Regions from separate parts of the Streptomyces sp. NPDC092952 genome, predicted to be linked through region 2. Evidence: riboswitches for the same ligand, from Rfam matches in the RefSeq annotation. Region 2 holds a riboswitch; each other region holds the start of a gene.
The links. Region 2 has a riboswitch for cyclic di-AMP ahead of ACIQGQ_RS35685 (transglycosylase SLT domain-containing protein). Riboswitches for the same ligand answer to the same signal wherever they lie in the genome.

Region 1 (10,939 bases), on a different contig from region 2:
CGTGGGCCGCGCTGGACGCCGACGGCGCGGCGACCGAGGAGAGCGGCGAGGTCTACGGCTGCGCGCTCGGCTGGTCCGGCTCCTGGCGGATCTGCGTGCAGCGGCTGCCCGACGGGCTCGTCCAGATCACCGGCGGCGCCGGGCACGACGAGTCCGGGCTGCTCAGGCTCGCCCCGGGGGAGTCGTACACCACGCCCGTCTTCGCCGGGCTCTGGAGCGACCGGGGCTTCGGCGGGGCCAGCCGCGCCTGGCACGCCTGGCAGCTGGCCCATGTGATCCCGGACGCCGGGACCCTTCGGCCGGTGCTCTACAACTCCTGGGAGGCGACCGGCTTCGACATCTCGCTGGACCAGCAGCGGACCCTGGCCCGGCGTGCCGCGGACATGGGGGTGGAGCTGTTCGTGGTGGACGACGCCTGGTTCGGGCGGCGGACCAGCGACCGGGCCGGACTCGGCGACTGGACCCCGAACCCGGACCGGTTCCCCGGCGGGCTGAAGCCGCTCGCCGACGAGGTGCACGCACTCGGCATGCGGTTCGGCATCTGGGTCGAACCGGAGATGGTCAACCCCGACAGCGACCTCTACCGGGCGCACCCCGACTGGGTCCAGCACGTCCCCGGCCGGACCCGCACCGAGTACCGCAACCAGCTGGTGCTCAATCTGGCCAGGCCCGATGTCCGGGAGTACCTCTGGGAGCAGCTGGACGCACTGCTCTCCGGTACCCCCGTCGACTACGTGAAATGGGACTTCAACCGCTGTTTCACCGACCCCGGCTGGCCCGGCGAGGAGTACCCGCAGCGGATCTGGACCGCCCATGTGGACGCCCTGTACGCGCTGATCGACCGGCTCAGGGCCGCGCACCCGCACGTCGCCTTCGAGTCCTGCTCGGGCGGCGGCGGCCGGATCGACCTGGGCATCCTCTCCCGTACCGACCAGGTGTGGACCTCCGACAACACCGATCCGCTCGACCGGCTCGCCATCCAGGAGGGGTTCAGTCACCTCCACCCGGCCCGGGTGATGGCCGCCTGGGTCACCGACAGCCCGAACCGCCAGCTCAACGGCAGGGTCAGTTCGCTGCGTTTCCGGTTCGTGAGCGCGATGGCCGGAGTGCTCGGCATCGGCGGGAACCTCGCCGAGTGGAGCGAGGAGGAGCTGGCCGAGGCGCGTGGCTGGGTGGATCTCTACAAGGAGATCCGCCCCGTGGTGCAGCAGGGCGCGCTGTACCGGCTGCGCGAACCGCGCGGCGGACTCGGCGCCGTCCAGTACGTGCACGGCGAGGAGACCGTGGTCCTGATGTGGCTGGAGGCGCAGCGGTACGGGGAGCGCCCGCCGGCCCTGCGGCTGCGCGGGCTCGACCCCGCTGCCACGTACACCTGCCGGGACACGGGGGCGGTCCACCACGGTGCGGTCCTGTTCCACCAGGGACTGGACACCGGACTCCGGGGCGATCTCGACGCGCGGGTGCTGCGCCTGCGACAGGACTGAGCAGCCGGGCATGTCCGTAATGCGCGCTTTTTACGAACATCTCCCGCTTATAAGGGAGATGGTCGGCGGCCCGTGAGCGGGATCATATTCGTGACGGTGTGTGGCGGCGGACGGGACGGGAATTCCTTTCGCCGCGCGGAATAACAAGATCCGTAATCCACGGAGGGTGACCGGAATTCCGTTCCGAATTCCCGAAGCGGAATACCGGCGGGGAACCAGGTGCTTGTTCTCGCCGTCCCGGCTCGCTTACGGTCACCGCATTCCGGACGGCCCGCCCAATCCTGCCGCCGACCGGAATTCACATCCACTTATCGCGTGGCAGGAGCGGGGGAACCAGGTAGGCCGCCGGCCGGAGAGATCCGGACGGCTAGGGGTGAAGCCGCACACCGTGCGGCCGGGCATCTCCAGCCCGAACCCGACAGCTCACCTCGCAGGCGCCGGAGAGGAAAGACGCCATGCCCATCACGGGTAAGCACCGCCGTCCCAAGGTCGGCCCCATCGCCCGAGGCTTCGCCGCGGTCAGCACCGGTGGCGCCGTCATCGCACTGCCGCTGCTCGGTGCCACCGGCGCCCACGCCGCCGACCAGGCCACCACGCCGGAGCAGGCCCCCGTCGCGCACACCGCGCCGAAGGCCGCCCCGCAGGCCGGACCCGCCACGTACTCCGTCGTCCCCGGCGACTACCTGTCGAAGATCGCGGCCGAGCACCACGTCGCGGGCGGCTGGCAGAAGCTGTACCAGGACAACCGCGAGGTCGTCGGCGGAAACCCCAGCCTGATCCTCCCCGGCATGAAGCTGACCCTCGGCGCCGCCGCCGGTACGGCCGCGCCCACCGGTGCCGCAGCCGGTACGGCCGCACCGTCGAAGGCCGCCCCGGCCGCCGAGCAGCCCGCCCCGGCGGACCAGGCGGACCCGGCTGCGGAGGAGGCCCCGGCCCCCGCCCCGGCCACCGAGGACACCGGCTCCGGCTACGTCCACCCGGTCCCCGGCAACCACACCACCAACTACCGGGCCTCCGGCTCCAACTGGTCCAGCGGCAGCCACACCGGCATCGACTTCCCCGTCTCCACCGGCACCGGCGTCAAGGCCATCACCTCCGGCACCGTCGTCACCGCCGGCTGGGGCGGCGCCTACGGCAACCAGGTCGTCGTCAAGCACGCCGACGGCCACTACTCGCAGTACGGCCACCTGTCCTCCCTCTCCGTCTCGGCGGGCCAGTCCGTGAGCGCCGGCCAGCAGGTCGGCCTCTCGGGCGCCACCGGCAACGTCACCGGCCCGCACCTCCACTTCGAGGTCCGCACCGGCCCCGAGTACGGTTCGGACATCGACCCGATCGCCTACCTGGCCTCGCACGGCATCTCCGTCTGAGCGTGACCCGGAGCAGGACGAAGGAAGGGGCGGTGCGCGGTGGCGCACCGCCCCTTCCGCCTATTCCCCCTTTGCCAAAAACTGACCGGGTGGTCTATGTCACCACCCGTCAACCCTTTATTACGGTCGCGTAGGTCACATTCGACGGTGCAGGATAAGCGCTTGTGGCAGACGATTCGAGAAAAATGCAGCGTGGCGTCAACAACCGACAGGGCGTCATCGGGTCGTACGCGGCGATCGGCGACAGCTTCACCGAGGGAGTCGGTGACCCCGGCCCGGACGGAACATTCGTCGGCTGGGCGGACCGGTTCGCGGTACTTCTCGCGGACCAACTCCCGGACCCCGATACGGCACACGACGCCGAAGGACCCGCACACCCGGAATTCCGATACGCCAATCTCGCCGTACGCGGACGCCTCCTCGACCAGATCGTCGAGGAGCAGGTGCCGCGTGCCAAGGAGCTCGCCCCCGACCTGGTGAGCTTCTGCGCGGGGGGCAACGACATCATCCGGCCAGGAACCGACCCCGACGACGTGGCCGAACGCTTCGAGCGCGCCGTCGCCGAGCTCACCGGCGCGGTCGGCACGGTCATGGTCACCACCGGCTTCGACACCCGGGGCATTCCCGTCCTGCGCCATCTGCGCGGCAAGGTCGCGACGTACACCGCCCATGTGCGGGCCATCGCCGACCGCTACGACTGCCCGGTCCTGGACCTGTGGTCGCTGCGGTCCGTCCAGGACCGGCGCGCCTGGGACGACGACCGGCTCCACCTGTCGCCCGAGGGGCACACCAGGGTCGCGCTGCGCGCCGCCCAGGTCCTCGGCATCGACATACCGGCCGACCCCGACCAGGAATGGCCCCCGCAGGCCCAGCGAGGCACCCTGGAGGTCCGGCGCGACGACATCCACTGGGCGCGCGAGCACCTGGTGCCCTGGATCGGGCGGCGGCTGCGCGGCGAGTCCTCCGGCGACCACGTCGAGGCCAAGCGCCCCGACCTGCTGCCGCTGTAGCCCCGCGGATCCGTTCCCGACGCACCGCCGCCGCCCGGCGGACGTGGCCGAAGCTCAGCCGCGCCCGCCGGGCAGTAGCGGTGAGGCGGGTATCCGCTCCAGCACACCGCCCGCGAAGACGTCGTACAGCGGCAGCGTCTCCAGGTGCACATAGCCGATGTGGCAGTCGCAGACCGCCAGCGGGCAGGCGCGCGGCCGCAGCGCCCGCCGGTAGCTCCCGTCGTAGAGATTGCCGAGCGGCGCCGGGACGAAGTGGCAGCGCCGCACGGTGCCCTCCCCGTCCACCGAGATCACCGACTCACCGGTCCGGCACGGCAGCCCGGCCGAACGGTGCGGATCCCGGCTGTACGGGAAGAGCGGATCGATCGCCGTCCAGCGGTCCGCCTCCGCGTCGGTGTAGCGGTGGCCCTCCGCCGCGTTCACCCAGAGATAGACCTCCTCGGGCAGCGCGGCCCGCAGCCTCCGCGCCTCCTCCAGATGGGCGTCCAGCCCGACGATCCCGACGCTGTGCCGGATCCCGAGCGCGCCGAGCTCCCCGCACTTGGCGAGGAACCGCTCGTACGGCGTCTGCCCCGGGTGGTACGTGCACCACAGGGCGATCTTCTCCCGCCCCGCAGCTCCCGCTTCGGCCAGCCAGCCCGTACGGCTGCTCAGATTGGTCTGGATCGCCACCCGGGCCACGTGCGGCAGCCCCGCCAGCTCCACCAGCGCCCGGCGGTACCAGGAGCGGACCAGGCCCTCGCCCCACGGGGTGAACAGCACCGAGATCCGGTCGCCGGTCTGCTCCGCCACCCACGCCGTGAACCGCTCCAGCGCCGCCCGGTCGGCCCGCAGCTGCTCCCGGCTGTCGCGCCGCTTGGCGAACGGGCAGTACGGGCAGTCGTAGTCGCAGGAGGCCAGCGGGCCCCGGTACAGGATCGTCAGCTCCATCGACGCGCTCACTTCAGCTCGTACGCGGCCATCGCGGCGCGCACGGCGGGCGAGAAGAGCTCCGGGCCCAGGGCGTCGGAGTGGGCCAGGCCCTCGGGGGACAGGCGCAGCAGCCCCGACGCCCCGGCCGGGGCGTCCAGCCAGCCGCGCGCCTCGAACACGGCGAGCTCCCCGGGGAAGTCCGCGCCGGGCGAGGTGCCGAACCGCTCCGCGTACTCGGCCAGGACCAGCCCGTCGGCCTGGAGCACGGACTGCAGGAGATGGCGGCGGCGCGCCTCGTCCCCGTCCACGTACCGCCCGACCTCGGCGCGGGAGAAGTCCTCGGTGGCGGTGTAGCCGTCGATGATCGCCCGCACCTCCCGCATCTCCACCGCGTAGTCGAAGGAGTAGTGCAGCCGCGAGGTGTACGAGCGGGCGCCGCAGCCCAGGCCGATCATGCCGTCGGTCTGGCAGGCGTAGTCGTCCGGGCCCTCCGCACGCGGGGCGTCGGCGCGGCGGAACATCCGCATCGAGACCTGCTCGTAGCCGTGCGCCAGGAGGTGGTCGCGGCCCGCCCGGTACAGCCGCAGCCGCTGCTCGTCCCAGGCCGCGTCCGCCGCCCCCTCGTCGGTGCCGAGCCGTCCCAGACCGGTCAGCGGGCGCACGTACAGCGGGTAGAGGTACAGCTCCTCCGGCCGCCAGGCCAGCGCCGCGTCCAGCGAGGCGCGCCAGCTCTCCTCGGTCTGGCCGTCGATGCCGTAGATCAGGTCGATGTTGAGGACCGGGATGGCGCTCTCGCGTATCCGGCCCAGCGCCGACTCCACCTCGGCCCGACGCTGCGGGCGCACCGCCGCCCGTGCCTCCGCCTCGACGAAGCTCTGCACCCCGATGCTGATCCGGGTCGTGCCGCGGTCGGCGAGGACGGCCAGCCGGTCGGCCGTCGCGGTCGACGGCGAGGTCTCGACCGACAGCGGAACGGACCGCAGATCGGCGCCCATCCGCTTCTCCGCGATGTCGCAGAGCCGCTCCAGCTCGGCCGCCGTCAGGAACGTGGGCGTACCACCGCCGAAGGCGGCGGCGGCGAACCGCACGGGCTCCTCGTCGCCCAGCGCGTCCCGGACCGCGAGGGCCTGCCGCTCCAGCGCGTCGAGGTAGCGGGTCGTCAGCTCGTCGGGCGCGCCGATCCGGGTGAAGAGGTTGCAGAAGCCGCAGCGGACCTCGCAGAACGGTATGTGGAGATAGAGCGAGAGCGCGTCCTTGCGCTCACCGGCCCACAGCTCGCGCAGCCCCGGCCGACCGGCCAGCGGCCGGTAGGCGGTCTTGTGCGGGTAGGCGTAGACATAGCTCTGGTACGGACGGACGGCGGACGCGGCCGGCGTGGCCGATGCCGATGTGGTGCGGCTCATCGTGCGGAGGCCCCCGGTTCCAGGAAGAAGTGTGCGTACGGAACGGTCCACACGGACGGGTGGCCGAGGCGGTGACCGGTGTAGCCGTCGTCCCCGTACGCCGTGCCGTGGTCCGAGCAGACGATGGCGAAGCAGCGGCGGCGGCTGCTGGCGGCCGCGAAGAGCCGGCCGATGTGGGCGTCGACGTACTCCAGGGCGGCGGCGTGCGTGGCGCGGGAGTCGCCCGCCTCGCGGGTGGCCCCCGGCCGGTGGAACCAGTTGGGCTGGTGCAGCGCGGACACATTGACGAAGAGGAACAGCCGCTGCTCCGCGGGGAGCCGGGCGACGACCTGCTCGGCGCGGGCCACCTGCGCCTCGAACGAGGTGGGCGAGGCCACACCGAACTCCGGCTCCCAGTGGCTCTCCTGGAACATCCCGGGCAGCACGGAACCGAGCGCCGCCTGCTTGTTGAAGAAGCCGACACCCCCGATGCACACCGTGCGGTAGCCGACGCCCGCCAGACCGGAGACCAGGTCCGGCGTGTCGAACACGAAGGTGTCCGTGGCGGTCGACTCGCTGCCCGCGAACCGCGCCGCGAAGAGCCGGGGATGCGGCCCCTGACCCGTCGGCGTCGGCAGGAAACCGGCGAACATCGCCTGGTGGGAGGCGTACGTGAAGCTTCCCGGCGCGTGCCGCTCCTCCCAGGCACCCCCTGGCAGATGGCGGGCCAGATTCGGGATGCGGCCGACGGCGGCGAGCTCCGCCGCCACGTCGTGGCGCAGGGTGTCGAGGGTGACGAACAGCAGGTCGTGGCTGCCCACGATCCGGCTCATGTCGGGATTTCCGGCGGACTCGGGGGAGCGCGCGGTGTCAGACGGTGGCGGTTGCACGGTGGTTCCTTGCTCTGTTCATGACGGCGGCGACCTGCGCCGCGTAGGTGTCCAGGCCCTCGGCTCCGCTGCCGTCGAGGCCGGTCAGCCGGGGCAGCAGATCACCGAAGGCGTTGACCTCACCGACGGCGAAGCGCCGCCAGCCGGCCGAGGGCAGCAGATCGACGCCCACGCACAGGGTGTCCGGGAAGCAGGCGGCGGCCCGCTCGCACACGGCCAGGGCCTCGCCCCAACTGCTTCCCGCCGCTTCGACGGCGGCGCGGACCCGGCCGAGATCGCCGCGCTCACCGCCGAGATGGAGGTTGGTCATGGGGGAGCGGCTGGTACGCGCGACGGCATGCGTGGCCCGGCCCGCCACCACCACGACCCGCAGGTCCGTCGCCCGGCCGGCGAGGGTGGCCTTGGGCAGCCAGCGCTCGACGTGCAGCCCCTCCGGCGCGAGCGCGTCGACGACCGCCGCGACCTCCCGCTCCGTCGTCAGACGGCGGAGCCTGAGCGAGTTGAAGAGCCGGCCGGAAGCGTCGCGCTCCACCGAGGTGGTCGCCCTGATCCGGCCGGGCCCGGCCGTCTCCACGGCCAGCACCCCGGAGGCGGACGAGCCGTGCGCCGGCTTCACGAAGACCCTGGGCATGCCGTGCTCCGCCATCCGGCCGCGGATGTCCGCCCAGCCCCGCACCACGGGGGCCGCGGCCCCCGAGGTCGGCGAGGCCGGGACCGGCACCCCGGCCCCGTCCAGCACCGCGTGGCAGAGCCGCTTGTCGAACAGCACCGCCACCTCGCCGGGGCCGTCGAGAAGGGCGGCCCCGGCATCCGCCGCGGCCCGCGCCACTTCCCGTACCGCCCGGGTGAAACCGGCGTACCACGCGGCGCCGCCCTCGACCCTGGTCGGGTCGTCGACCTTCCGGAGCAGCCGCTCCACCTCGGAGTCCTCACCGGGGGAGTCCAGCCGCACGGTCTCCCCGGGCAGGAAGACCGCCTCGCCCCGCAGCACCGATGACCAGGGCACCACACGCGCCGCCGGCAGCCCGGCGGCGCGCACGGCGTCCTGGAAGAGCGTGACCCGGCGGTTGCCGGGCACCCCCACGACGGCGAAGCGGGGCGGCGGATCTGCGCTACTCGTCGATGGCGACATAACGGTGGCCGTCCTCGTCGTCGTCCCAGTCGGCGTCGTCGACGTCGTCGTTCAGCCGGTCGGGACCGAGCAGCTCCCTCAGCCGCTCCACCAGCGGCTCGCTCATGTAGTGGTGGTGAAGGTCCAGCGAGGCCAGATGGGTGAGCGGCTGTCCCCGCAGCAGTGCCTCGGCGCCCTCGTCGCCCAGCGTGCCCATCGAGAGGGCGAGCGACTCCAGTTGGGCGACCACCGGCGCGGAGGCCACGGCCGCCGCGATCTCGTCCTGGATCTCGCTGTTCTGCAGCCCCAGGTGGCGCAGGGCGGGAAAACCGGCGCCGGACAGGAACGGGGCCAGGTCCGCCACCCCGGCGTCCCCGCCGTACTCCTCGACGCCGAGCCAGAGTTCGAGCCGCTCCAGCGCCGGGAGCTCGGAGGCGCCGACCGCCCGTACGACCGGGGCGGGAAGCCCGCCCGACTCGAACCGGAGCGTCTTGAGCGCCTTGTGCCGCACCGGCCGAAGCGCCAGGGACGTCCGCTCGCCGTACTGCTGCCCGCAGCCGCGCACCACGAGCTCCTCCAACTGCCCGAACGCCTCGACCACCGGCGTGATGTCGCACATCTCCAGCCACGACAGCTCGCACTCCTCGCTGACGACATCGGCGAGGAAGAGCGCCCGGAGGGCCGGGAAGCGCTCGGCGTCGGCGGCCAGCAGCTCGACGACCGGCGTGAAGGACGCGTACTCCTCCTGCCACCAGGCGCCGATGATCAGGGCCCGCACCCGCGTCGTGTCGACCGTGCCGGTGAAGTGCCGCCACAGCGCGTCGAAGGTCAGGTCGCCCTGCCAGGCGCTCTCCAGCCGCCAGGCGACCGCACCGGCCTCCGGGAGCACGCCACCGGAGGCCTCACCGGGGCGGGGAAAGGTGTGGACGGGCAGGCCGTGGAACGTCTCGGGGTGATCGATACCGGTCATCGCCGTATCACTCCGCGACCGAGGTGTAGCGGCCCTCGACGCCCCGGTCGCCCCAGGGCGTCTCGCGCTCCGACACGTCGACCCGCACCCCGTGCGGCTCCAGCGCCGCCACGATCCGGCGCTCCACCGGCTCGGTCATGAAGTGATGGTGCAGATCGAGCTGTTCGAGATGGGTCAGCGGCTGGCCCTCCAGCAGCGCCGCCGCGCCCTCGTCGCCCAGGGTGCCGTCCGACAGACCGAGCACGCGCAGCCGGGCGACCACCGGGGCGCTCGCCACCGCCGAGGCGATCTCGTTCTGCAGCTCGCTGTTGCGCAGCCCGAGGTGGGTGAGGAGGGGGAAACGGGTGCCGGAGAGGAGCGGCGCCAGGTCGGCCACGTCGGCGTCGCCCCCGTAGGCGGAGACACCCAGCCAGAGGTCCAGCCGCTCCAGCGCGGGCAGTTCACTGTCCAGCACGCCCCGGACCACACCGACCGGCAGACCACCGCTCTCGATGGTCAGCGACCGCAGCCGCTCGTGCTTCACGGCCGGGAAGCGCAGCCCCGTCCCGCCGCGCACCCCCAGCTCGACGAGGGCGGGGAAGGCGGTCAGCAGCGGCGTGACGTCGTCGTGCTCGATCCAGGAGATCTCGCTCTCCTCCATCGTCATGTCACCGAGGAAGACCGCCTCCAACGACGTGAACCGGTCGGCGACGGCGACGAGCCGATCGATCACGTACGACGAACTGTTGTCGTACGCCTCGCCCCACTGACCGACGACCAGCGCCCGCACCCCGGCCGGATCGACCTTCTCCAGGAATGCCTTGAAGGCGTCGTCCCAGGTCACGTCTTCGTCCTCGTACGGATCGACGGAGATCCGCCAGGCGGCCGCACCGGCGGCCTGCTCCGGCGCCGCCTCCGACGTGTGCGGGAAATCGACAACGGGAAGGCCGAGCAATTCCTGCAGATGGTCCACACCGGACATGACGCTGAACTCCTGGTACTGGAGGACGACTGATGTGCACAAGGTTTATCAAGCCCCACTGACAACGCCACGACCGGGACGGCATGCGCGCCCTCCCGGAGCGGACCGGCCGCCGACGATTGTCAGACCCCGGTCGTAGCGTTTTCTGCGTGGCCGGCACAGCGGGTGCGGCCCGTCGGAGGGGAGAGGTCTGTGTACAGGCAGGGCGACGTACTGATCGTGTCGGTGGAGGAGTCGGCGGTGCCCGCGCACCTGGTGGAGGCGCCGGGCGAGCCGAGGGACGGCCGGGGCCGCATGGTCCTCGCGCTCGGCGAGGTCACCGGCCACGCCCACGCGGTGCAGGGGCCGGGCCGGCTGATGCGGGAGGCGGGCCCGTTCGGCCCGATGCTGCTCCACCTCCCCGAGGGCGGCCGGGTGGTCCACGAGGAGCACGCGACGATCCCCCTCTCCAAGGGCTGGTACCGCGTGGTGCGCCAACGGGAGTACGCGCCCGGAGCGGTCCGCATCGTCGCGGACTGACCGAGCGCACGGCCCGCGGCACCACCGGCCGGGCCGGACGAGGACACCGCACCGAACACCGAAGACAGCACACCGAACACAGGGGACGGGAAAGACCGATGCAGTACGTGGACTCATGGCGGACCGTGGCAGCGGCGACCGGCGCGGCGGACCGGGCCGCCGCGGAGGACGGGATCCGGCTCGCCTACCGGAGCGCGGGGCTGGCCGAACCGGAGCGGATCGTCTGGGCCGACTCGCCCAGGGCCGCCGTGGAGGCCGTCGGAAAGCTCGTCGACGCCGGACGTTCGGTCCGCGACGAGGTGCGCACCCACCCCTGGGCCCGGGAGCGCCGCC
Region 2 (10,939 bases):
GGGCGTTGGTGCCGCCGAAGCCGAAGGAGTTCACCCCGGCCCGGGCCGGTCCCTCGTGCGCGGGCCAGGGGGTCGGCTCGGTCGGGATGCGGAACGGGGAGGCGGCCTGGTCGATGGCGGTGTTGAGCTGTTCCAGGTTGATGTGCGGCGGGATCATGCGGTGCTTGAGGCACAGCACGGTCTTGATCAGTCCGGCGATGCCCGCCGCCGACTCGGTGTGCCCGATGTTCGTCTTGACGGAGCCCACGTAGCAGGGCGCGTCGGGGCGGCGGCCGACGGACAGGGCCCGGCTCAGCGCGTTCGCCTCGATCGGGTCGCCGACGGGCGTGGAGGTGCCGTGCGCCTCGACGTACTGGAGGTCGCCGGGGGTGATCCCGGCCTCGCCGCAGACACGCCGGATGAGGGAGACCTGGGCGTCCGCGTTGGGCACGGTGATGCCGTTGGTCCGGCCGTCCTGGTTGACGCCCGCGCCGAGGACCACGGCGTGGATCGGGTCGCCGTCGCGCAGGGCGTCGTCGAGCCGCTTGAGTGCGACCAGGCCGACCCCCTCGGCCCGGACGTAGCCGTTGGCCCTTGCGTCGAAGGCGCGCGAGCGCCCGTCGGGCGAGAGGAAGCCGCCCTTGGTCTCGGCGATGGTGTACTGCGGGGCCATGTGCAGCAGCACCCCGCCGGCCAGCGCGAGGTCGGTCTCCCGGTTGTTGAGGCTCTGGCACGCGAGGTGCACCGCCACCAGCGAGGAACTGCACGCGGTGTCGATCGAGAGACTGGGCCCGCGGAAGTCGAAGCAGTAAGAGAGGCGGTTCGAGACCATCGTCATCATCGTGCCGGTGGCGGTGTGCGCGGCGAGCGACGAGAAGCCCAGGTCGGAGAATTGCAGGATCTTGTAGTCCAGCGTGAACGCCCCGACGAAGACGGCCGTGTTGCTGCCGGCGAGCTCCGCGGGCCGCTGGCCGCCGTCCTCCAGGGCCTCCCAGGCGACTTCGAGGAGCTTCCGCTGCTGCGGGTCCATGTGGTCGGCCTCGCGCGGGCTGATCCCGAAGAAGGCGGGGTCGAACTCGTCGAATCCGTCGATGTATCCACCGCGACCGCCGACCAGCCGGCCCGGCTTGTCCTTTCGTCTGCTGCCGAGGCTGCCGACGTCGTAGCGGTCGGCGGGCGTCGGGGTGATGCAGTCCTTGCCCGCCATGAGGTTCTGCCAGTAAGAGCGATGGTCCGACGCACCGCCGGGCAGTCGGCACCCAATGCCGATGATCGCTACCTTGTCGCTCACAGAGGCGCTGTTCACGTCGGGCAAGGTCGTACTCCTAGGTCGTGACGCCACGCGGCACGGCGTGGACATGCAAGTTCAGGCGGGGCCGGTTCCGGGCGTCTTCGCACGGCGCAGGGGGTGGAGAAGGCTGGACACGATCTCCCCGGTGGGCGGGAAGGACGTGGGATCACCCAGGCCGACCGCGACCGGTTCACGGCCGGGCCGCCAGGTGTAGCTTCCGAAGAAGTGGTCCCAGATCGACAGGTCCGAGCCGTAGTGGCCGGCTTCGGACAGGTCGGTGCTGTGGTGCAGCCGGTGCTGCTCCGGGCTGGCGAGCACATGGTTGAGCGGGCCGATGCGCACATTGATGTTGGCGTGGACGAAATATCCCTGGGCGGCCACGAACAGGCCGACGACCAGCACGGATTCGCGGGAGAACCCGATGAGCGAGAGCGCCAGCTGCACGACGCCCTGGGCGAGGACGATGTCGAGGACGTGGTTGACACCGTTGTTCGCGACGTTCACCTTCTCCGGCACGTGGTGCACACCGTGCAGCCGCCAGAGCGTGGCATTGGTGTGCCCCAGCCGGTGCACCAGGTAGCTGGCCAGCGAGCCGGTCAGCAGTGCTGCCGGGATCTCCGCCCAGAGATTGAGCGCGGGCTCGCTCGGCGAGAGCATCGCGACCATCGCGGTGACCAGATACTGCGCGACCGCGCTGGACACCATCGTCAGCAGGAAGTAGGCCCCGTACCAACGCCATTCGCGGGCGTCCGGGTGCCAGGACCGCTGGTACGGAATCAGGCGTTCGAGTGCGGTCAGGTAGACGATCACCCCGACCAGGAAGAGTGGGCTCACCAGGCCGGGGTCCCAGTCGAGCTGGAGTGCCGCGGCACCCACCGAGACCGTACTCACCAGGAGGAGCGGGTACGCCGACACGCGCAGTACCGCGCGTACGGAGAACTCCGGAGTATCGTGCCCCCGGGCCCGACCGTAAGTCACCTCCGGGCCACCGCCGGGCAGCGGTTCGCGACTTTCCACTCTCAGCACCTTTTCGGAAGGAAGCAGCACGGCGCGGCGCACGGAAGAGTGCGCGAGCCATGAATGAAAATCTGATCGGATACCTGCGAATGCACGCGACCGGACGAATGTTCGCCACTTGTCACGCGCGGGAAATTGGATCGAAGTGCGGGAGGAGCGCCTTCATGGGCTCCGCGAGCCTGGGCGTCGTCACCGGGGTTCGCCCTAGTAATTTTTCCCTGATGAGCTGACTCAACCGTCGAATTCAAGCCGCATGGCGCCACTTTGCGATGGGCGCGACAAAATCAAGAGCGCCCCACAAGCCACCCCAAATTGCCATGCATATTAATTACTTTTCATATCGGAAATTGCCACCCTCACCCCCCGGGCCGTTTCCCGGAAGCGCATTCGTGACCAACCCTGCTGCAGCGAGGGCCGCCTGACGCGGCCTCAGCACTCAGGAGAGCCGGCATCCGCCTCCACCGCCCACTTCCCCGACGACCGTGATCACGGATGTCCGGTAGTCGCCCCCACCGACCCGATTGACCAGGGGCGATTAGTCCATTGCCTGGGGAATTCCCCGGAGTTGTCGGCAGGGATTCACCAACTCCCGCAGCCGGAACGGCTGGACGGCGAAAAGGTCCACGAAAGGGCGTCGATCGGCCCACGGACAGGGGGTGACGCCACTCGTCCGCGTGTCCAGATCCGATCGACGTTGACCTGTTCGAGGTCCTTGACATCCGCCGGGCGGACGAACTCCAGCACCACACGGGCCCCCTCGCACGATCGGGCGCCAATGGTATGGACATGACCAATTCCTCTGACTAGTCTCGGAGTTGGTCTAGACCTAGTGAGGGTGGGACGCCTCTTCCCTCACTCGTCTCGCAGCGCCCCCACACCTCCCTCAGGAGCGAAGCATGCGCAGAAGGATCACTTCATTCGTCCTGGGTCTCGGAATGGCCGGAGCTTCCTTGCTCGCCACGACCGGCAGCGCCCAGGCCCACGGCTACACCGACGCCCCCATCAGCCGTCAGCAGCTCTGCGGCCTCGGCACCGTACGCAACTGCGGCCAGGTCCAGTGGGAGCCGCCGAGCGTGGAAGGACCCAAGGGCTTCCCCGCCCGCGGGCCGGTCGACGGCACCATCTGCGCCGGCGGCATCGGCCGGTTCTCCGAGCTCGACGACCCGCGCGGCGGCACATGGCCCGCCACACAGGTCACGGCGGGGCAGAGCTACACGTTCCGCTGGCGGATCGAGGCGCGGCACGCCACGACCGACTTCCGCTACTACATCACCAAGGACGGCTACGACCCCACCAAGCCGCTGACCAGGGCCGACCTGGATCCCCAGCCGTTCCTGACCGTGCCCTTCGGCGGGCGTCTGCCCGGGTCCACCGTGACCCACTCCGGGGTGCTGCCGCAGAAGACGGGCAAGCACCTGATCCTCGGCGTCTGGACGATCGCCGACACCGGCAACGCGTTCTACGCCTGCTCGGACGTCACCTTCTGAGTCCGGAGACACCCGGCCCGTCGCCGGACGGACGGTCGTCCGGCGACGGGCCGCCACCTCGGCCCCGACGTCATTCCGCCTCCGCGCCGGCGAGCCGCTGCCGACCGGGCTCCACGGTGACGAGCGCGATGCCGCCGCAGCACACCGCGAGCAGCAGCAGTTCCGCCGCGGAGGGCACGGCCCCGGTGCCCAGGGCCCAGTCACCGAGCCGCACCGTGAACGGGACGGCCAGTTGCACGGCCGCCGTGAAGACCGGCCCGCGCAGCAGGATGAGCCGGTGCTGCACGAGGTAGGCGGGGGCGTACACGGCCCCGCCCAGGAGCACGATGCCGCCGATCGCGGCGGGCGTGGGCGGGTGCGAGACCAGCGCGGGCAGGGCCATCGGCAGCAGCAGGCAGGTGGCGGCCGCGAGCAGGACGGGCAACACGGTGAGCGGCGGCAGCCCCGGCATCCGCCTCCGGTAGAGGAAGCCGTACACCGCGAAGGCCACGGTCGCCGCCGCGACCAGCAGCAGTCCGAGCGCGTCCGCGTCGCCCGCCCCGGTGCCGAGCGCCGCGTACCCGACCGCGGCCGCGCAGGCGAGCACCGCTCCGGCCGTCCGACGGGCCCCGGAGCGTTCGCCGAAGAACAGCGCGCCGACCGCCACCGTGGCGCACGGCAGCAGTGCGACGACGACATTGGCCAGCGAGGTCCCGATCCGGGAGATGGCCAGCAGGGTGCCCGCCGCATATCCGGCGAAGCCGAGCAGGCCCAGCAGCCATACGGTGCCCGGCCGGGCGGCGGCCCTGCGCAGATCGGCCCGGCCGTCCGCGCGGGAGGCGGCGACGGCGGTGAGCACCGCGCAGCACACCGCGGTGCGGCCCACGGCGACGATCAGCGGATCGGTCCCGGTCACCAGGGCACCGGACAGCAGCCAGGTGCCGGAGAGCAGCAGAACGAGGACGGCCGGCATCGCGTGGCCCCTTCCGTGGGTGGCGAGCCTTTCCGGGGCACCGTCGGCGGCTCGGCCGGGGACGGGACGGGGCAGTGGGCATCGGCGAGGGTCCGGAGCGCGACACCCCGTTCCTCCCCATGGCCGCTCTCCCGCAGCGGCCGACTATATCGGCGCCGGCCGGCCCGGTGGCAGGGGCCGTCGGACCAGGTGGCTCACGGGGCGAGGTGGAGGTGTGCGAGGTCGTGCGGGACCGGGCCGTCGTGGCGGAAGAGCGGCGCGCTCTCACCGTCCGCGGCCGTGGCGGGGGCGTCCGTGAGGCGCATCCTGGTACGCAGCCGCCCGTAGAAGTCGTGCGGGCCGAGCCGGACGATCCGCAGGCGGCGCGGTGCCGCGTAGACGCCGAGCCAGTCCCCGGCGTCCAGTACGCCGCGCAGCTGGCCGTCGATGGTCACCGCGGCCTGCCCGGAGTGCGGCAGGACCCGTACGGCGATCGGTTCGTCGGCGGCGGCGACCACGGTGCGGTCGAAGGTCATGTGCGCCGCCACGGGGGTGAAGAGGACCGCGTCCATCCGGGGCGAGACCACCGGCCCGCCGGCGGCGAAGCTGTACGCGGTCGAGCCGGTGGGCGTCGCCATCACGACCGCGTCGGCCGAGTACGAGGCGAGGAGCCGGCCGCCGATGTAGACGCCGAGGCTCACCTGGCGGTCGCGGGCGAGCTTCTCCACGACGACATCGTTGAGGGCGGTGACGTCCAGCGCCACGCCCCAGTCCTCCGCCGCGGCCTCCGCGTCCGGGGCGAGCTGGGGCGGCGGCAGCATCGGGCGCCGCCCGTAGCCCATCAGGGCGTCGATGTCCGGGGGCACTTCGAGCACCCGGGAGGCCCGCATGGTCAGCGTCATGCGCTCCTCGAACTCCGCCCGGCCCCGGTGGACGGCGTCGAGCGCGCGCACGACGTCATGGGCCGGCACCTCGGTGAGGAAGCCGACGCGGCCCAGGTCGATCCCGAGCACGGCACCGTCGTGCTTGGCGGCGATCCTGGCGCCGCGCAGGAACGTGCCGTCGCCGCCGAGCGTCACGATCAGGTCGGGGTTGCCCGCGACGTCGGCCTCCTCGCGCCCGCCGCGCCGCCGTCCGTCGCCCCGCCACACGTCGATGTCCGTGCACGGAACCCCTTCGCGGGCGCACCAGTCGCGTACGACGCCCGCGGCGACGACGGCCTCGGGGCGGCCCTGGTGCACGACGACTCCGACCCGTTCGACACCCATGGCGCCACCGCTCCCCGTGCTCCGACGACCTTCCTCGTCCCACTGTGGGCAAGGGGCGGCGGGTCCGCCCGTCGCCGGGACGGTGCTGCGCCCGGTCGGGCGACGGGCGCGAACGGGGCCGGCCCGCCGGTGGAGGATCTCCACCGACGGGCCGGGCACCGCACGGAACGCGCCCCCGGTCAGGACCGGGCGTCCTCCGGAATGCTGACCAGCCAGCGGGTCTCACGGCGGGGCCGCAGGTAGAACGCCCAGTAGAGCGTGGCGACCGCGGTGATGCCGCCGGTCCACAGCAGGTACTCGACCTCCTGCTGGGTCAGGATGTACGCCAGCACGGCGATCAGCAGTACGGGGACGGCGGGCCAGAGCGGCATCCGCCAGGCCTGCGCCTCGCGGTGCGCGCCGCGGCGGCAGAGCAGGGCCGCGACGGCGACCAGCAGGTACATGGCGGTGACGGAGACGCCGGTGACGCCGTACAGGGTGTCGAGGTTGACGAAGCAGAGCGCCGCGCCGGGGACGCCGACGAGGAGGGTCGCGACCCACGGCGAGCCGAACCGGCCGAGCCGGGACAGGGCGTTGTTGACCGGTGCCGGCCACGCCTTGTCACGGGCCGAGGCGAAGAGCACCCGGGAGTTCTGGATGACCATGACGATGCCCGCGTTGATGATCGCGAGGGCGACACAGAGGCTGACGAAGGTGCCGACCGCCGAGTTGGACCAGGCGGTGACCATGGTGCTGAGGTCGCCGGAGGTCAGGGCAGCCAGGTCCGGGGCGCCCATGGTGATGGCGATGACCGGGATCAGGATGACGGCGGTGGAGATGGCCAGGGTGGCGAGCACGGTGCGGGCCACGTTGCGGCGCGGGTTCTCCAGCTCCTCGGAGAGGTAGACCGCGGTGGAGAAGCCCTGGGTGATGAAGAGCGCGATGGCGAGCCCGGAGACCACCATCATCGCGGTGACGGTGGAGTGGGAACCGCCGGCCGAGGCGACCGTGCCGTGCACCAGCGACGACGCGCCGCGCTCGGTGTGGGCGAAGCCCAGTACGGCGACGACGCCCGCCGCGATCACTTCGAGGACCAGGAAGATTCCGGTGATCCACGCGTTGGCGCGCAGGTCCAGCAGGCCGGCGAGGGTGGCGAGCAGCATGACCCCGGCGCCCGCGAGGGGGGCGGGGATGTGCACGATGGGCGCCAGGTAGTCCGCCGTCCCCATGGAGATCACCGGGGGCACGATCATCACGACGAGCAGCGACAGTACGAAGACGAGCCATCCGGCGAGCCGTCCCGCCATGGTCGACACCATGGCGTACTCGCCGCCGGCGCTGGGGATGAGGGTGCCCAGTTCCGAGTAGCAGAAGGCGACCGCGATGCAGAGCAGCGAGCCGATGGCGATGGTCAGGGCGGTGTACGTGCCGAGGCTGGAGAAGAGGTCCGGCACGACCACGAAGAGGGTCGAGGCGGGGGTCACGCAGGACAGCGTGAGCAGTGTGCCGCCCACGACGCCGATGGAGCGCTTGAGCTTCTGGGGGGTGGGGCCGGTCGCCGGGGCGAGCGCCTGAGGTGCGCTGAGCGTGTCGGTCATCGTGCGGTTCCGATCAAAAGTGCGGTGTTTGAGCGCGGGAGCGGTATCGCCTCCAGACGAGGACGTGGTGAGTGGTTTCGTCGCTCCCAGCGCGCTATGCAATCCCGACGTGTTCCGCAGGTCAAGAGGCGTTCACCTTCGGAATTCGTTGTTCCAGTGATCAATTTCGACGATTTTGCGCTAACTGAGCAGAGGACGCCGAAGGATCGGGGAGTGCGGGAACCGAAGGCCGGACCCTGGGAAATTTTCCCCCCGGTCGGCATCGGGCGCGTACGTGTGGCCCATGGGTCGCGCATTCGCCGCCTCGGTGCCAGCCTGGATGCATGGCTTGGGCGTCATGGACTACGTGTGGTGTGTTCTCCGGGCACGGCGGCGTGCTGACGGAGGAGGTCGGTGTCCTGTCCGGGGACCTGACCGTGCACACGACCTGGGCCGAGGACACGGCCCAGATCACCGTGCAGTACTCGGGGGCGATCGACTGGTTCACCATGGTGGGCAGCCCCGTAGCGTGCTGTTCGGAGGAGGACAGCCGCCGCCTGCACGACGCGGCCGTGCAGGCGGTACGGAACGGGGCGGCGGCCACGGTGCCCGTTCCGCCCCACACCGCTCCGGAACAGGCGGCCGGGTCCGCCCCGGAGTGACGGTTCAGTAGGCCCCGTTGACGTTGTCGATGGAGCCGTACCGGTCGGCGGCGTAGTTGCACGCGGCGGTGATGTTGGCGACGGGGTCGAAGCTGTCCGTCGACGTGCCGGGCACGTGGTAGGCGAGGAACGTCGGATCGATGATCTGGAGCAGGCCCTTGGAAGGGGTCCCTGCGGCGGCGTTGGAGTCCCAGTTGTTGACGGCGAGCGGGTTGCCGGACGACTCGCGCATGACGTTGCGGTGGATGCCCTCGTAGCTGCCGGGGATGCCGTGCTCGGCCATGACGGCCAGCGACTCCTTGATCCAGCCGTCCAGGTCGTCGGTGTACGCCGCGGTCCGCGCGGCGGGTGCGGTGGCGGCGGCCGGGGTCGGCGCCGCCGAAGCGGCCTGGGCTCCGAGCAGTGGCAGGAGCAGGGCGGCCGCTCCCGTACCCACGGCTATGAATCCCCTGGTCAACGGGGTGGCGGCGCGACGGTGGCGCGTACCGGTGAAGGACATGGTGGTTCCTCTCCGTCGCCTGCGAGGTGAGCTGTCGGGTTCGGGCTGGAGCTGCCCGGCCGCGCGTCGGCGCGGCTTCACCCCGAGCCGTCCGGACGTCCGGACCGGCGGTGTACCTGGGTTCCCCGCTCCTGCCGTGCACAAGTGGTCGGAATGCTCCGGACAGCGGCAGGATTCGGCGTTCCGTCCGGATTGACGGAGACCGTAGACGAGAGAATCCGAAGGGGACAAGACCCTTTTTCCGCATGCAATTGCCCAACAAGATCAAGTCACTTCATTTCCGGTAATCCACCTCACACCGACCCGGTGACGACCCGTGCGGGCAAAGGGATCCGCGGCATGCGGCACGGCGGTCGGGGGCGGGATGTGACTCGCACCACGGGGAGAGGGAGGCGACTTTCCGCGCTTCGCCCGTCCGGCGCCCCGACGGGCGGGGAGCATTGCCAACCACTCCCCTCTGCCGCTATGGTTTTCGTGTCCTGTTGTCTCCGATAGAGGTGGACGTTGCGCATCTGAGGTCCGCGAACACCACGCCGTACGGCTTTCGCCGTATGCCTGTCACGTCGTCGCAGTGTTTCCGCACTGCCCGTGACCCCCGCGTGGATGCGACCTCGATGCATGAGCCGTCCCTCGTTTCCAGGACAGCCGCATCCTTCTCCGCTGCTCGGTCGCCGCGTGGTGCTCGCATACGAATCCCCCCTTCATTGCGATCACGACTGCGAGGAAATCCATGGCGACACCCACCGCCCCCAGCGCCTCCCTCACCTGCTCGGCCCTGACCTTCCGGTGGCCGGACGGCACCACGGTCTTCGACGGGCTCTCGCTGAGCGTCGGCCGCGGCCGGATCGGGCTCGTCGGCAACAACGGCGCGGGCAAGTCCACCCTGATGCGACTGCTCACCGGCGAACTGCGCCCGACCGAGGGCACGGTGACCATCGGCGGCAGCCTCGCCCACCTGCCGCAGAACATCACCCTCGACACCACCCTGCGGGTGGACCACGCGCTCGGCATCGCCGAACGGCGCGAGGCGCTGCGCGCCATCGAGTCCGGAGACGTCGACGAGAAGCACTTCGAGACGATCGGCGACGACTGGGACGTGGAGGAACGGGCCCTGGCGACCCTGGGCTCGCTCGGCCTCGGCGACATCGGACTCGACCGCACCGTCGGCGAGTTGTCCGGCGGGGAGACCGTGCTGCTGCGTCTCGCGGCACTGCTGCTGGAACGCCCCGACGTCCTGCTCCTGGACGAACCCACCAACAACCTGGACCTGTTCGCGCGCCGACGGCTGTACGAAGCCGTCGACTCCTGGCACTCGGGCGTACTGATCGTGGTCAGCCACGACCGCGAACTGCTGGAACGCGTGGACCGCATCGCCGAACTGCGCGCCGGCTCGGTGAACTGGTACGGCGGCGGCTGGTCCGCGTACCAGGAGGCCGTGGCCACCGAGCAGGAGGCGGCCGGGCGGACGCTGCGCGCCGCCGAGGCCGACGTACGCCGCCAGAAGCGCGAACTGGAGGAGACCCGGACGAAGCTGGCCCGGCGTCAACGGACCGGAAAGAAGGCCGAGTTGGACGGTGGCCTGCCGAAGATCCTGGCCGGCCGCCGCAAGCGGTCCGCCCAGGAGTCGGCGGGCAAGCTCCGCGGTCTCCACGAGGACCGGCTCAACGAGGCGCGCGAGCGGCGCGAGGAGGCCGCGGACGCGATCCGCGACGACGCCGAGATCCGGGTGAGGCTGCCGCACACGGCGGTGCCCGCCGGGCGGACCGTACTGACCCTGGAGGAACTGCGGCCGCGGTTCGGCCGGTTGCGCGAAGGAACCCTCCAGGTCAACGGCCCGGAGCGGATCGCGCTGGTCGGCCGCAACGGCGCGGGGAAGACGACACTGCTGCGCACGCTCACCGGTGAGCTGGCCCCGTTGTCAGGCGAGGCCAGGACCTTCGTCCCGACGCGGTTCCTCCCGCAGCGGCTCGATGTGCTGGACCCGGAGCTGAGCGTCGCGGCGAACACGGCCCGGCTGGCCCCCGGGGTCACCGACAACCAGATCCGTTCCCAGCTCGCCCGCTTCCTCTTCCAGGGAAAGCGCGCCGAGCAGCCGGCGGGCACCCTCTCGGGCGGTGAGCGGTTCCGTGCCGCGCTCGCGGCCACGATGCTCGCCGCACCGGCCCCGCAGCTCCTGATGATGGACGAGCCGACCAACAATCTCGACATCGCCAGCGTGCGGCAGCTGACCAGCGCCCTGGAGTCCTACG
Region 3 (8,691 bases), on a different contig from region 2:
CCTGCCGGTTGCGGTGGGTGAGAGGAGGCCGTTCGGTTCCGGTCACATTTGGCGGGTGGGCGGCCGTGCGGCCGGGGAGGGGTCCGGGATCCGTCACCGCGCGCGGCGCCCCGGTCGGCACCGGGCGGGTGGCCGCCCTGCCGCGGGCATGGGTGATGGCCGAAAGAGAACACAACAGCCGATCACCCTCAGTGATTTAGTTGCGTCAGGCTACTAATGCTGTGAGAAATGAGTCACGTGATTCCTCTTCCCCAAGGAGGTACGCATGACCGAGACCGCGGACACGACGGTCCGACTTCCCGAACACCCCAGCCCCCGGGCGACCGGCTGCCCCTTCGACCCGCCGCCCGCGCTGCGCTCGCTCCAGGCCGACAGCCCCGTCACCCGGGTCCGGATCTGGGACGGCAGCAGCCCCTGGCTGATCACCCGGCACGATCATCTGCGTACGCTGCTCGGCGATCCGCGTGTCAGCTCCGACCCGGCGCTCCCGGGCTTCCCGCACCGCAACGCCGGGATGAGGGAGCGGGACCAGCGGGACCCCACGTTCATCAACATGGACGATCCCGAACACGCCCGGCTGCGCCGCATGGTGACCGCCCCCTTCGCGGTCCGGCGGATGAACGCGCTGCGGCCGGCGATCCAGCGGATCGTCGACGGCCTGATCGACGAGATGCTCGCCGGGCCCAGACCCGTCGACCTGGTCGAGGCGTTCGCGCTCCCGGTCCCCAGCCTGGTCATCTGCGAGCTGCTGGGCGTCCCGTACGAGAAGCACGACTTCTTCCAGCGCTGCACCCGGGTCGTCGTCCGGCGTACGTCGACGCCCGATGAGGTGCGGGAGGCGACCGGGGAGCTCACCGACTACCTCGACGGCCTCCTGGCCGCCAAGGGCGCGGAGCCCGGCGACGACCTCCTGTCCGAACTCGCCGTCAAGCGCGTGGCCACCGGCGAGATGACACGGCGCGAGGCCGCGCGGACGGGCGTCCTGCTGCTGGGCGCGGGGCACGAGACGACGGCCAACATGATCGCGCTGGGTACCCTGGCCCTCCTGGAGAACCCGGACCAACTCGCCCTGCTGCGCGAGTCGGAGGACCCCGCGGTGGTCTCCGCGGCGGTCGAGGAGCTGCTGCGCTACCTGAACATCACCCACTCCGGCCGCCGCAGGGTGGCGCTGGCGGACATCGAGGTGGACGGCCTCACCATCCGCGCCGGCGAGGGCATCGTCTTCGCCAACGACATCGCCAACCGCGACCCCGACGCCTTCCCCGACCCGGACCGTCTCGACATCACCCGCGACGCCCGCCGCCACGTCGCCTTCGGGTTCGGCGTGCACCAGTGCCTGGGGCAGCCGCTGGCCCGCGTCGAGTTGCAGTGCGTGTACAGCACGCTCTACCGGCGCATTCCCACGCTCCGGGCGGCCACCGGCATCGACCGGCTGGACTTCAAGCACGACGGCATCGTCTACGGCGTCTACGCGCTGCCCGTCACCTGGTGAACCGTCACTCTCCCCCGAACGGAAACGAGAAGCCGATGCGTGTGGAAGTGGACCGGCCCAAGTGTGTCGCCTCCGGTCAGTGCGTCCTGCTGGCCCCCGATGTCTTCGACCAGGACGACGACGGCATCGTCGAACTGCTCACCGACACCCCCGACCCCGCCCACCACGACGACGTCAGGGAGTCGGCCGCCATCTGCCCGGCGGCGGCGATCCGCCTGGTCCGGGCGTGACCGTCGGCCCTCCGCGCCGGATCGTCTTCGTCGGCGCCTCGGCGGCCGGTCTGTCGGCCGCCGAGGCCCCGCGCCGGGAAGGCTTCGACGGGGCGCTCGCCCCGGTCGGCCGGGAGCACCACCTCCCCTGCGACCGACCGCCGCCGTCCAGTCAGATCCTCTCGCGTACCTGGTCCGCCGAACGGACGGCCCTGCGCCCGTCGCCGGCCTGGAGGCCCCCGGAACCCGCACGGTGGCACCGGACGACGGAACCACCTGCGGCCACGACGGCCTGATCGCCGCCACCGGCGTCCGGCCCCGCGCCGTCCTCCCGGCCGCCCGTACCGGGCGTCCATGCACTGCGCACCCTGGACGACGCCGTCGCCCTGCGCGAGCGCCTCGGCGCGGGCCGCCGGCTGGTCGTCGGCGCCGGGTTCCTGGGCTCCGAAGTGGCGTCCTCGGCCCGCGATCCGGGGGCCGCCGTCACCCTCGTCGAGGCGGCGCCCGTTCCGCTCGCCCACGTCCTCGGGCACCGGGCCGGTGAACACCTCGCCCACGTGCACCGCGCGCACGGGGTGGATCTGCGTTCCGGCACCGGTGTCGCCGGAATCGTGGCCCCGGGCGGCCGGCTCACCGCCGCCCGGCTGTGCGACGGGGCCCTGGTCCCGGCCGACGACGTGCTCGTCGCCATCGGCTCCGCACCCGACACCGGCTAGCTCGACGGCAGCGGCCTGCGCCTGGCCGACGGGGTGGTCTGCGACCAGCACCTCGCCGCCGTCCCCGGCATCCGGGCCGCCGGGGACGTGGCCCGCCGGCACAACCCCCTGTTCGGCGCCGACATGCGCGGCGAGCACCGGACCAACGCCGCCGAGCAGGGCATGGCCGCCGCCCGCAACCTGCTCCACCCCCAATCCGCCCGCCCCGTACTTCTGGTCCGACCAGCGCGGGGTCAGGATCCAGGCGTACGGCCGGCTCCCCGGCCACCACGAAGCACGCGTCGTCGAGGGCGACCCGGCCCAAGGGCGGCTCCTCGTCGCCCGTCGCACCGGCCACCGGCTCACCGGCGCCCTGTCCTTCGGCATGCCGCCCACGGCACTGCGCCTCTGGTGCACGGTCATCGCCGCCGGAAGCGACTGGCGGGCGGCCATAGCGACAGCCCCGGCAGCCCGACCGCACACCCCTTGAGGCACCAGGGGTGTTGACCAGCAGTCCCGGCCGGTCAACGCCCCTCGTCCGGGATTTCCGGCCAGGTCCGGAAGCCCACGCAACGGCCGGATCGCCCCTCCGCGCCTGCCCATTCGGCGGGTTCACGGCGTTCCCGCATGCCTCGGCCGCCTCGTGGAACCGGCCGACGGGCCAGGTCGATGGCCCGAAACACTTCCCTCTTTCTGTACGTCCTGTACATTTTCTACGGAAGCCCGCCCAGGGCTTGGCCCGTACCGTTCCGGAAGAGAGGCGTCGCCATGCCGTTCCGCCCCGCAGCCCGCCATGTACTGCCCGAGTTCACCGAGCGCACGGCCGACGGCGTCCGCACCTTCGATCCGTACTCCAAACTGCTCGCCGAGCGGATCGTCTTCCTCGGCACCCCGGTCGACGACGCCGCCGCCTCGGACCTGATCGCGCAGTTCATGTATCTGGAGCACGCGGCCCCCGACCAGCCCCTCTCGCTCTACATCAACTCCCCCGGCGGCTCGTTCGAGGCCATGTCCGCGATCTACGACACGATGCGGTACGTGAACTGCGAGGTGGAGACCTTCTGCCTCGGCCAGGCCGGCCCCTGCGCCTCCGTACTGCTCGCCGCCGGGACGCCCGGCCACCGGCACGCGCTGCCCGGCGCCCGGGTGCTCGTGCGCCAGCCCGAACTTCCCGAGCCGATGCGGGGCCAGCCGTCCGACCTGGCCATCGAGGCGCGGGAGATGGAACGGCTCCACGCGCTCCTCGTCGAACTGCTGGCCCGGCACACCGGGCAGGACGCCGGGCGCATCGCCGAGGACATCGAGCGCGATCTGATCCTCGACGCGGCCGGGGCCCGGGCGTACGGCCTGGTGGACCACGTCCTGGAGAACCGGAACGCCGTCCGTGCACCGCACGGCGCGCGGTGACCACCCGATGCGACCGCCGGAGCCCCAGCCGCTTCCCGCACTGACCCGGGCCGAGGGGGAGTTCATCGACCGCTACCTCGACGTCGTCGACCAGATCGGCCGGATCAACCCGGCCCGGGGCAACGACACCTACGGCGCACTGCGCGCCGCACAGGCACTGGCCTCGCACGCGGTCGCACTGCGGGACGCCCTGACACTGATGCACGAGCGCGGGGAGGCACACATCCACACCACGACGCTCGCCCGGGCGCTGCGCGTCCTGGACGGCGAGCGCCGCGCCGGGCGCGTCACCGTGCCACCGGCTCCCACCAGTTGACCGGAGCGTACGCTCCGCCGTGGGCGGCGCGGCCCGCCGCACCGCCCACGGCCCGCGCCCCGTCCAGGCGGGCGACACACCCGACACGGTGATCGGATTTCCTCGCCCGTTCGGCGTAGGAAGCCCCCTGCGCAAGAGACCGCTCGACTTGCGCGTTTCGCGCGGACCACAGCTGGAATCAGCGCTTCCGCCGCTGGTACCGCGCCGGCCCGGTCATCCGGCAACAGTCCGGAAGGGTTCATGTCCACCCGAATGGATCAGCCGTGAGGAGCCTCACATATCAGTTTTTCAGCTCGGAAATCCCCCGGCCCGTGGGTCAAGATCCCTGGGACGACAAGCCCCCGCCACCGCGGCGGGGCGGTCCGGGTGGACGCCGAGTCCTGCCGCCGTCCGGATGTCTGGTCGACGAAAGTGGATCGGCAGGAGTGGAGGACCCGAGCACAACGGGTCGGCCCGGGCACACCGGACGACCCTCGGGGTGAAGCCGCACCACGCGGCCGGGCGACTTCGCAGGCCCGAACCCGACAGGTCATCCTTCACAGGCGGCTGACGAAGGGTTGCGCATGTCTGCGCAGGTTCATGTCCCGTCCTTGCTCGCCCGGGCCGGAACGGCCTCGGTCCTCACTCTCGCCGCCGTCGGCGGCACCATGCTCGCGCCGGGCGCCCAGACGGAGGCCCAGGCCGCGACCGTCTCGATGAAGGCGCTCGACATCGCGGCGTCGAAGAAGGGCTCACCGTACCGCTGGGGCGCCGCGGGCCCCCACCGCTTCGACTGCTCGGGCCTGACGCTCTACGCGTTCAAGAAGGCGGGCAGGAAGCTCCCCCGCACGGCCCAGCAGCAGTACAACCGGGCCAAGCACGTCCCGGCCTCGGACCGGCGCCGCGGCGACCTGGTCTTCTTCCACTCCGGCCGCAGCGTCTACCACGTCGGGATCTACGCCGGGGAGAACCGGATCTGGCACTCCCCGAAGGCCGGTGCCGTGGTGAGGCTGGAGAAGATCTGGAGCAGGAGCGTCTACTACGGCCGGGTCGGCTGAGCCCGGCCGGCCCGCCCCGCGGCCGCGGCCGTGCATCACGTTCGGCGCCAGACCGTCCGACGCGGCCCCCTCCCTGATCGACACCGGCCCGTCCGGCCGGCGGAGGAGAGGGAGGGAGGCCGCGCGGTCCTCACCGGGCCGTGCGGCCCGCCGTCGCGGAGCGGCCGCCGGACACGTACGGGGGCGGGTGCGGTCAGCCCGCGGGCGCGGTGCGCAGGACGGTCGACACGGCGGTGGTGATCTCCTCCTCGGTCAGGTCGGCGCGCGCGGTCAGCCGGAGCCGGGACACCCCGTCCGGCACCGACGGGGGCCGGAAGCAGCCGACGGCGACCCCGGCGGCGCGGCAGTCGGCCGCCCAGCGCACCGCCGCGTCCGCGGAGGGGGCGCGCACCGACACCACGGCCGCGTCGGGGCGTGCGGCGGTCAGCCCGGCCCCGGTCAGCCGTTCGTGGAGCGTGGCGGCCACGGCGCGGGCCCGGCCGGCCCGTTCCGGGTCGCGGCGCAGCAACCGCAGGCTCGCCAGGGCGGCGCCCGCCGCGGCCGGGGCGAGACCGGTGTCGAAGATGAACGTCCGGCCCGTGTTGACGAGGTGTTCGATGACGCGGGCCGGTCCGAGGACGGCTCCGCCCTGGCTGCCCAGGGACTTGGAGAGGGTCAGGGTGGCGACGGTCCCGGCGGTGCCCGCGAGCGAGGCGGCGGCCGGCGCACCCCGGCCGCCCGGCCCGAGCACGCCCAGGCCGTGTGCGTCGTCGACGAGCAGCGCGGCGTCCTCCGCACGGCAGACCTCGGCCAGTTCGGACAGCGGGGCCGCGTCGCCGTCGACCGAGAAGACCGAGTCCGTGACGGCGAGCGCCCGCCCGTCCCGTGTCCGCAGGGCCTTGCGTACGGCCTCGGGGTCGGCGTGCGGGACGACGGCGGTCCGGGCGCGGGAGAGCCGGCAGCCGTCCACGATCGAGGCGTGGTTGCCCGCGTCGGAGACGATCAGCGAGCCGTGTCCGGTGAGCGCCGTGACGGCGGCGAGGTTGGCCGCGTAGCCGGACGACAGCACCAGGGCCGCCTCGAAGCCGCAGAACTCGGCCAGCTCCCGTTCGAGTTCGGCGTGGAGCGCGGTGGAGCCGGTGACCAGCCGTGAACCGGTCGCTCCCGCGCCCCATTCGTGTGCGGCGGCGGCCGCGGCCGCAGTGACGTCGGGGTGTCTGGCCAGCCCCAGGTAGTCGTTGCTCGCGAGGTCCAGGAGCCCGGAGTCGGCGGGCCGGGGGCGGAGGACACGGACGAGTCCGGCATCGGCACGACGGCGTGCCTCGGCGTCGATCCAGCCGAACGGGTCGAAGGGCATGAGCGGTCCCTTTTGTAGGCAGCTCACAGACCCTAACCGTGGAAACCGCCGGTCATGGTGTGGCAATACACACACCCTCGACAGGCACTGTTGTCCGGTTCCTCCTTGGCTGCGGGACGCCGGTAGGACAGGATCTTCGCCATGGACCTCCTGACCACACTGGTGGACAAGGGCCTGCGGCGCGAGCTGCCGACCCGTGAAGAAGCCCTCGCCGTACTGGCGACCCCGGACGACGATCTGCTCGAAGTGGTGGCCGCGGCCGGGAAGGTGCGCCGTCAGTGGTTCGGGCGGCGCGTGAAACTCAACTACCTGGTCAACCTCAAGTCGGGGCTGTGCCCCGAGGACTGCTCGTACTGCTCGCAGCGGCTCGGCTCCAAGGCCGGGATCCTCAAGTACACCTGGCTGAAGCCGGACGAGGCGTCGAAGGTCGCCGCGGCCGGAGTGGCGGGCGGGGCCAAGCGGGTGTGTCTGGTGGCGAGCGGCCGCGGCCCCACGGACCGCGACGTCGACCGGGTGTCGGAGACCATCGAGGCGATCAAGGAGCAGAACGAGGGCGTCGAGGTGTGCGCCTGCCTCGGTCTGCTCTCCGACGGCCAGGCCGATCGGCTGCGGTCGGCCGGCGCCGACGCGTACAACCACAACCTCAACACGTCCGAGGCGACGTACGGGGACATCACCACCACCCACACCTACGCGGACCGGGTGGCGACGGTGCGTCAGGCCCAGTCCGCCGGGCTCTCGGCGTGTTCGGGACTGATCGCGGGCATGGGCGAGAGCGACGCCGACCTGGTGGACGTCGTCTTCTCGCTACGCGAACTGGACCCGGACTCGGTGCCGGTGAACTTCCTGATCCCGTTCGAGGGAACTCCGCTGGCCAAGGAGTGGAACCTCACCCCGCAGCACTGCCTGCGCATCCTGGCCATGGTCCGGTTCGTCTGCCCGGACGTGGAGGTACGGCTCTCCGGCGGGCGCGAGGTGCATCTGCGCTCGATGCAGCCGCTGGCCCTGCACCTGGTGAACTCGATCTTCCTGGGCGACTACCTGACCAGCGAGGGCCAGGCGGGCCAGACGGATCTGGACATGATCGCGGACGCCGGTTTCGAGGTGGAGGGCGCGGGCACGACGACGCTGCCCGCGCACCGGTCTGAGCAGGGCGGATGCGGCTCGCACGACGGCGGATGCACGCCCTGCGAGGGGACGCCCGAGGCGGATCCGGCCGCTCCCGCCGAGGCGCCGGCCGCGCGCACCGACCTGGTGGCGGTCCGCCGCCGCGGCGCGGGGACGGATCTCGCCCCCAATGCCTGAGCCGCTCTCCACGGCCGAGCTGAGGTCCCTGGACCGGGCCCATGTCTGGCATCCGTACGGCCCGATGCCGGGGCGTCAGGATCCGCTGGTCGTGGCGTCCGCGTCCGGGGTACGGCTCAGACTGGCCGAACCTTCCCACGGACAGGCCGAGTTGGTGGACGGCATGTCCTCCTGGTGGTCCGCGGTGCACGGCTACAACCATCCGGTCCTCAACGAGGCGGCCCGCGGGCAGTTGGGCCGGATGAGCCATGTGATGTTCGGCGGGCTCACCCATGAGCCCGCCGTGCGGCTGGCCTCCCGGCTGGTCGGGATCACCCCGGAGCCGCTGCGGCACGTCTTCCTCTCCGACTCGGGGTCGGTCGCGGTCGAGGTCGCGGTCAAGATGTGTCTGCAGTACTGGCGTTCGGCCGGGCGGCCCGCCAAGCAACGGCTGCTGACCTGGCGCGGCGGCTATCACGGGGACACCTGGCAGCCGATGTCGGTGTGCGACCCCGAAGGCGGGATGCACGAGCTGTGGTCGGGTGTCCTGCCCCGTCAGGTCTTCGCCGACGAGCCGCCGGCCGGCTTCGACGCGGAGCCGGACGCCGCCTACGTACGGCAGCTGCGGGAACTGATCGCCGGGCATGCCGAGGAGTTGGCGGCGGTGATCGTGGAGCCGGTGGTGCAGGGCGCGGGCGGAATGCGTTTCCACTCCCCCGCATATCTGCGGGTGCTGCGCGAGGCGTGCGACGCGAACGACGTGCTGCTGGTGTTCGACGAGATCGCCACCGGGTTCGGCCGGACCGGAAAGCTGTTCGCCGCCGGGCACGCCGGTGTCTCGCCCGATGTGATGTGCGTGGGCAAGGCGCTGACCGGCGGCTATCTGACGATGGCGGCGACGCTGTGCACCTCCCG

Region 1: it holds a riboswitch for cyclic di-AMP, as region 2 does, so the genes downstream of both, ACIQGQ_RS21980 (peptidoglycan DD-metalloendopeptidase family protein) here and ACIQGQ_RS35685 (transglycosylase SLT domain-containing protein) in region 2, are expected to answer to the same signal.
Region 3: it holds a riboswitch for cyclic di-AMP, as region 2 does, so the genes downstream of both, ACIQGQ_RS26845 (C40 family peptidase) here and ACIQGQ_RS35685 (transglycosylase SLT domain-containing protein) in region 2, are expected to answer to the same signal.

Annotation. Positions count from the first base shown of each region.
Region 1 covers NZ_JBIVPT010000009.1:10,653-21,591, reverse strand. The annotation lists gene ACIQGQ_RS21985 (alpha-galactosidase) at 1-1,484, shown strand, start outside; cyclic di-AMP (ydaO/yuaA leader) riboswitch at 1,780-1,936, shown strand; gene ACIQGQ_RS21980 (peptidoglycan DD-metalloendopeptidase family protein) at 1,940-2,851, shown strand; gene ACIQGQ_RS21975 (SGNH/GDSL hydrolase family protein) at 3,016-3,861, shown strand; gene ACIQGQ_RS21970 (STM4011 family radical SAM protein) at 3,916-4,791, opposite strand; gene ACIQGQ_RS21965 (STM4012 family radical SAM protein) at 4,800-6,176, opposite strand; gene ACIQGQ_RS21960 (STM4013/SEN3800 family hydrolase) at 6,173-6,988, opposite strand; gene ACIQGQ_RS21955 (STM4014 family protein) at 7,026-8,177, opposite strand; gene ACIQGQ_RS21950 (STM4015 family protein) at 8,158-9,126, opposite strand; gene ACIQGQ_RS21945 (STM4015 family protein) at 9,134-10,087, opposite strand; gene ACIQGQ_RS21940 (hypothetical protein) at 10,280-10,606, shown strand; gene ACIQGQ_RS21935 (DUF6745 domain-containing protein) at 10,705-10,939, shown strand, end outside.
Region 2 covers NZ_JBIVPT010000033.1:4,139-15,077, reverse strand. The annotation lists gene ACIQGQ_RS35720 (amino acid adenylation domain-containing protein) at 1-1,294, opposite strand, end outside; gene ACIQGQ_RS35715 (sterol desaturase family protein) at 1,346-2,248, opposite strand; gene ACIQGQ_RS35710 (lytic polysaccharide monooxygenase) at 3,184-3,774, shown strand; gene ACIQGQ_RS35705 (EamA family transporter) at 3,845-4,726, opposite strand; gene ACIQGQ_RS35700 (NAD(+)/NADH kinase) at 4,921-5,973, opposite strand; gene ACIQGQ_RS35695 (APC family permease) at 6,153-7,550, opposite strand; gene ACIQGQ_RS35690 (hypothetical protein) at 7,874-8,191, shown strand; gene ACIQGQ_RS35685 (transglycosylase SLT domain-containing protein) at 8,196-8,690, opposite strand; cyclic di-AMP (ydaO/yuaA leader) riboswitch at 8,694-8,881, opposite strand; gene ACIQGQ_RS35680 (ABC-F family ATP-binding cassette domain-containing protein) at 9,421-10,939, shown strand, end outside.
Region 3 covers NZ_JBIVPT010000013.1:103,894-112,584, forward strand. The annotation lists gene ACIQGQ_RS26810 (cytochrome P450) at 266-1,492, shown strand; gene ACIQGQ_RS26815 (ferredoxin) at 1,528-1,722, shown strand; gene ACIQGQ_RS26820 (hypothetical protein) at 1,719-1,997, shown strand; gene ACIQGQ_RS26825 (FAD-dependent oxidoreductase) at 2,070-2,417, shown strand; gene ACIQGQ_RS26830 (oxidoreductase C-terminal domain-containing protein) at 2,299-2,886, shown strand; gene ACIQGQ_RS26835 (ATP-dependent Clp protease proteolytic subunit) at 3,165-3,803, shown strand; gene ACIQGQ_RS26840 (hypothetical protein) at 3,811-4,119, shown strand; cyclic di-AMP (ydaO/yuaA leader) riboswitch at 4,513-4,679, shown strand; gene ACIQGQ_RS26845 (C40 family peptidase) at 4,683-5,156, shown strand; gene ACIQGQ_RS26850 (8-amino-7-oxononanoate synthase) at 5,350-6,492, opposite strand; gene bioB (biotin synthase BioB) at 6,634-7,797, shown strand; gene ACIQGQ_RS26860 (adenosylmethionine--8-amino-7-oxononanoate transaminase) at 7,790-8,691, shown strand, end outside.